2 regions of the Paenibacillus baimaensis genome follow, and region 2 is predicted to be linked to the other one. Evidence: a T-box and tRNA genes for the amino acid it is inferred to sense, from the RefSeq annotation. Region 2 holds a T-box; the other holds one or more tRNA genes.
What was found. A T-box is a leader RNA that pairs with one kind of tRNA and senses whether it is charged. The one in region 2 lies ahead of OB236_RS25240 (arginine--tRNA ligase), so its partner is inferred to be a tRNA-Arg.
Positions count from the first base shown of each region.

Region 1: it encodes a tRNA-Arg, which carries the amino acid that the T-box ahead of OB236_RS25240 (arginine--tRNA ligase) is inferred to sense. The anticodon was not compared.

Region 1 covers NZ_JAOQIO010000036.1:194,640-197,852, reverse strand. The annotation lists gene OB236_RS13030 (aldo/keto reductase) at 1-810, opposite strand, end outside; tRNA gene OB236_RS13025 (tRNA-Arg) at 1,059-1,135, shown strand; gene OB236_RS13020 (zinc-dependent alcohol dehydrogenase) at 1,400-2,404, shown strand; gene OB236_RS13015 (sugar phosphate isomerase/epimerase family protein) at 2,417-3,213, shown strand, end outside.
Region 2 covers NZ_JAOQIO010000094.1:332,348-335,560, forward strand. The annotation lists gene OB236_RS25235 (S9 family peptidase) at 1-1,611, shown strand, start outside; T-box leader at 1,755-1,982, shown strand; gene OB236_RS25240 (arginine--tRNA ligase) at 2,034-3,213, shown strand, end outside.

The DNA of each region.
Region 1 (3,213 bases), on a different contig from region 2:
AACAACTTCAGCAGCCTTTGCGCTATTGGCAATGCTGCTGCCACGACTTGCACCTGGTATCGGAATAATCGCAGGAGAAAGCTGCAAAAGCCAGGCCAGAGCAACCTGTTGAGCAGACACCTCATATTTATTTGCTATACGAGAAAGGACGGGATTGCTGCCGATCTGGCCTGCTTTGCTAATACCATTAAGCGGGCTATAGGGTAAAAAGGCGATTTGATTGGCCTCGCAGTATTTGAGAACATCGATTGATGAATGATCAAACAGATTCATTCGGTTTTGTACGCTGGCAACTTCAATGATCCCTTTGGCCTCCTCCAGATGGGCTACAGACACATTAGAAAGCCCAGCGTGAATCAGCTTGCCTTCCTTTTGCAATTCAGCCAACGCGCCAAGAGATTCTGCAAAAGGAACTGCGGGATCGGGACGATGGAATTGATACAATACGATTGAATCCAAACCGAGTGCCAATAGACTATCCTCGCAAGCTTGACGCAAGTAGTCCGGATGACCGTTCGGTTCCCAGCGTCCATCAGGGCGTGTAAGGCCGCCTTTAGTGGCAACTATCGCTTGGGGATGCTGCTGCAAGGCTTTGGCTAACAATCGTTCATTATGCCCAAAATCATCGTTATTCAAGCAGTAAGCATTGGCTGTATCAAAAAAGGTAATCCCTTGTTCGAGAGCAGTATGTATGGTCTTGATGCCTTCTTCTTCTGAAGGTCTACCGCTGATCGATAAAGGCATACCTCCCATTCCGATAGCGCTAACAGAAAGGCCAGTCGAGCCTAATTGACGGTGTGGAATTGTCATATTCTAAATTCGCCTCCAATAGATCGTGATTTAAGCTGTATTCAGTACAATAGAAGCAGGTGAAGATGATATACAGCTTAATCTATTGTACCAAGTATTTCCATAAGATATAAGTAGTTAAGATAAACTGCGTTAGTTACTTTGATGTAATCGTAAATCAATTCGATACAGGTGGTGAAACTGGTTCAAACAAGTTTGGACTGAGACTTTTTTCTGACGATGCTTTGTGGTACAATATTAGTTACCGCGTGCCCGTAGCTCAGTAGGATAGAGCGATAGTTTCCTAAACTGTAGGTCGGAGGTTCGATCCCTCTCGGGTACGCCATTTCAACCATTCTTATTGATAAGACAAGCCACCTTTAGCGGGTGGCTTTTTTGTGTTGTTCCAAACTAACTGCAAGAGAGTGTCAGCCTTCCTCGAACCCCAACAAGATATAAGCTGAATGAGAGCAACTTAGAAATCGTAGCAAGCTGCTGAAAGATTTTAAAATCGTATTTTTCGATAAAAGATCGTTATTTCTAGTAAAGACACCCTTAATAAATTCATCTATACTCAATTTTGAGAAGGATCATAAAGGGAGTGCATGCGATGAATAACAGAAAGATAGTATTTGATAGTCCGTGGCAGGTGGAAACTATAGAAGAGAATTTCATTAAACAAAGCCTTAAAGAGCAGGAGGTTCTTGTAAAAAAGATATTTTCACTAATTAGCCCCGGAACGGAGCTAGCCATGTTATCCGGTAAAGAAAGCTGGGCTCATTTACCAACCACTCCTGGATATGCATCTGTGAGCAAAATAGTTGAAGTGGGGAACGGCATAAACAATTTTAAATCAGGTGACATTATTTTCCATTATGGAAATCATTCTGAGTTTCAAATTGTTTCTGTAAAAGGGACTTTTCTAAAAGTTCCGGAATACCTCGATTTAAAATGGGTACCCTTCACTCGTATGGCAACCGTAGCATTTACTTCAGTTCGCGTTTCCAAAATTGAGCTTGGCGACTTTGTAAGCGTTACCGGACTTGGGCTTGTTGGAAATATGGCGGCTCAGTTGGCGCAATTACAGGGTGCCAGTGTTATAGGGATAGACTTATCGAAGGAACGGCTTCGGATTGCCAATGAATGTGGTGTAAATTACACCCTTGATGGCAAGGAAGGAAATAAAGAACAAATTACTGAAATCACTAATGGTATTGGAGTATCTACTCATATTGAGGCATCGGGCTTATCTCAAGTAGCAGTAGCAAGTCTTGACTGGATTTCAAAGTTAGGTGAAATCATTTTTCTAGGTACTCCCCGTGGTGAATACGATACGGATGTGACCGACATTTTTAACTACTGCCACCTTTACGGTCGAGGCTGTATCACTTTTAAGGGAGCGCATGAATGGCGCTATCCAATTGAACCCAACGAGTTTGTTAAACACTCTTTAGTCAGAAACTCGAACATTGTATTTGAGCTTATGAAACAGAAGAGGCTGCAAATCGAGCCATTAATTAGCCATGTGCTAAAACCGGAGCAAGCAAAAGAGGCTTATGAAGGATTGAGAATCAATAAAGATCAGTACAATGGTGTTCTCTTTGACTGGTCATAAGGGGAGGAAATCATGATCAAAGGATTAACCCGTTCCGGATTAGGGGTATTTAGGGATGATGAACAGTACATTACGAGGGCTGCCCAATTTGGATTTCAGTCAGTAGATCTTGATCCGTTGGAACTAATCCAGCAGTATGGTGGCGACTACTCCAAGCATTTGTTAGAAAGCAATCGGGTGATTGTCGGAGCATTTGGTCTAACTGTTGATTGGCGAACGACTGACGAGCAGTTTCGCGAAGGACTTAAGTCTCTGGTCGAAACCGCCGAAGCGGCAGTCTCCATGAATTGTTTCAAGTGCTGCACTTATATTTTGCCGTCTACCGACCAGAATGCGGCTGCATTCATGACGACTGCAACACGACGAATAAGGCTTTGCGCCGATATTTTAGGAGCTTTTGGTATCCGATTGGGCCTGGAGTTCGTCGGAAGCCATCATTTGCGGACCAAATGGACCCATCCTTTCATATGGAGTATGGCTGATACTTTGGATTGGATCGATACCATTAATTCGAAAAATGTAGGCCTGTTACTTGATTCTTATCATTGGCATACGAATGGTTTAGATGTCCAGGATCTATTGAATTTAAAGCTGGAGCAAATTGTTCACGTCCACATAAACGATGCCTACAAAGTACCTATTGAAGACCTGCTGGATCATGAACGTCTGTATCCAGGGGAAGGGGGAATCAATCTTGTTGGCTTTTTAAAAAGTTTGAAAACGATAGGATATTCGGGGGTTGTGGCGCAGGAAGTTATATCATCGACGTTGAGCCAGGACTCAACAGAGCTATTGACTCGATCGAAGAC
Region 2 (3,213 bases):
AAAATTTTATACATAACCGATATGTACGGAACGGAAGATCATCATATTCACGTAGTAAATGCGGATGGGACGGATGAAAAGGACTTGACCCCCTTTGATCAGGTACGAGCCCAATATATGGAGTCGTTATCTTACATGAGGGGCCACGAATTTGATATCTTAATCAGCATGAATGAAAGGTCTTCGCAGCGCTTTGATGTGTATCGATTGAATGTCAAAACAGGTGCAATGGAAATTGTCGCTCAAAATCCTGGCAATGTAACCAGTTGGCTTACAGACTTGTATGGAGAAGTCAGGGTGGCCATGGATACAGATGGTATTAATACGTCTATGCTGTACAGAGAGACACCTGCTCAGCCATTTAAACCCATATTGAAGCTGAATTATGGAGATTCCTTCATTCCCATTATGTTTTCGTTTGATAACAGCCAACTGTTTGCTTTATCTAATATTGGCAGGGACAAGCTGGCCTTGGTCAAGTACAACATGAATACCAAAGAAATGGGCGATACCGTTTATGAAAATCCGAAGGCCGATGTGACCAATATTATCATTTCCTACCAGAAGGAAGCGATATTGGCCGTTGAATATGAGACCGACAAAGTCTACTATGAGTATCTGGACAAGGAATACGAGCGGTTAAATGTAATGATTGCAAATAAGCTTCCCAATCAATCGTACCAGATTTTGGGTAATCCTCTGCCGGATACGAAGGTGCTGCTCAGAACCTACAGCGACAAATCGCCGGGAGCCTATTACTACTATGACCGCAAGAAAGACACACTGGATAAAATCGCAGATAGCAAACCATGGATCAAAGAAGAGCAGATGGCTGAAATGAAGCCGATTTCCTACAGATCGCGTGATGGGTATACAATCAATGGCTATTTGACATTACCCAAAACCGGTAGCACCAACTTGCCTTTTGTCATCCTTCCACATGGTGGACCTTGGGCACGTGATTCATGGGGATACGATAGTGAGGTTCAACTGTTAGCTAATCGCGGCTACGGCGTCCTGCAGATGAATTTCCGCGGCTCTACAGGCTACGGTAAGGAATTCAAGTTGGCTGGGGACAAGCAATGGGGCAAATCGATGCAGGATGATATTACCGATGGCGTGAGCTGGTTGACACAGCAAGGGTACGCGGATCCGAAGCGAATCGCAATTTATGGTGCGTCATACGGAGGCTACGCAGCATTGGCGGGAGTAACGTTTACCCCTGATTTGTATGCCGCCGGAATTGATTATATGGGGCCTTCCAGCCTGTTCACCTTCCTTAATACGATGCCGTCTTACTGGGAGCCTGATCGTCAAAAATTGTACAAGCAGGTTGGTGATCCTGAGAAGGATAAGAAGCAGATGGAGGACAGATCGCCTTTGCTGCATGCCGACCAAATTAAAACACCGATCATGTTCGCTCAAGGCGTCAACGATCCACGGGTAAAGAAGAGCGAGTCGGATCAGATCGTATTGGCGCTACGTCAGCGTGGTATTGACGCCCCTTATATGATTAAAAATGATGAAGGTCATGGCTTCCAGACATATGCCAATCGAGTTGACTTCTATCAGGCGATGTTAAAATTCCTTGATAATCACTTAAGTAAGTAGAGCTCTGAATAACGGCTTGACATACAGATATACTTCATGTATAAATATGTATAATTCAAATTTGAGATTAGCCAACAAATTTAAGAAATACTCAGATATTACAGTTTGACGCTATTGCCACAATGTATGCTTTTTACGATATCCCAATATTAATGAACGAGACAGTAATTCCAGACAAAGAGTCACAGTGAGCCGGAATAGGTGAGATCCGGTACGGATGATTGGAATGAAGCGGACTCGGGAAATGGTCCTCCGAACACAACCAAGTAGGAGGATCCGGTAACTGCCGTTATCAGCAGAGTGATTGGCCTTGTGACAGAGGACCAGTACTTAGAGTGGTACCACGGGAAGCGCGAGCTCTCGTCTCTTATTTAGAGACGGGGGCTTTTTGTGTTTTAGCCATAAATAAGGAGGAATAAGATATGTTAAACACGATATTGAGCTCTGAAATTGAACTGCATGTACGTGAAATGCTGGCTGCACAGGGAATTGAACCTGAACCTGAGCTGAATATCCAAATTGAGCATCCGATGTACCCTGAGCATGGAGAATACAGTACGAACATTGCCATGAAGCTGGCTAAAGCTTTACGCAAATCCCCCCTGCACATTGCTGAGGAGCTTCAGCAAAGGCTGGAGCAGAAAGGGAATATAGGGGGAATGGTTGCACAGATTCAAGTGGCAGCACCCGGTTTTTTAAATTTTCATCTGAATTGGACCGTTTGGGCAGCCAATCAAATCGAAGCCCCGAATGGCTCAGGATCCAAGGTGCTCATCGAACACACATCGATCAACCCTAACAAATCAGCTCATATCGGCCACTTAAGAAACTCCTGCATCGGGGATGCACTGGCCCGCATGCTGAGATACGCAGGACATGAGGTTGAGGTTCATAATTATATTGATGATCTGGGTAATCAATTAGCAGATACGGTGGTCGGGATTCTGAATACGTCTGTGGAGCAAGCTCATGTTCGTTTTGGAGATTATTGTTGGGATACGTACGCAAAGGTTAATCAAGCTTATAAGGTCAACACGGAGCTGCAGGAAGCACGTGTTCAGGTGCTGCAGCAGTTGGAAGCGGGGCATTCCAATATGGCATGGATCGGTTCTTTGGTTGCTGAACGTATCGTTCGCGAGCAGTTGGATGAAATGAAGCAGTTTGGCATTGGATATGACGTGCTGGTTTGGGAAAGCAATATTGTGAGAGAAGGTTTCTGGGCATCAACGTTTGATTTGCTGCAGCAGACGGCTGTATTTCGTCAAGTCACGGTGGGGAAGCTGAGCGGTTGTTGGGTGCTCAAGCAATCAGAGGAGTTGCCGGAGGCGGGTGGAGATACGGATTATCAGGCAGATAAAGTATTGGTCAGATCGAACGGGATTTTAACGTATACAGCTAAAGATATTGCCTACCATATGTGGAAATTCGGTATTCTTGAAAAGGATTTTACCTATACCAAATTCGCCGAGCGTGTGTGGACAACACATCCAAAGGGTGTCAGGAAAACATTTGGTCGAGCGGATACCGTGATCAATGTCATTGATCAGCGACAGCAATATCCACAAGCCATGGTGAAGCTGGCTCTTGAAGTACTCGGTTATC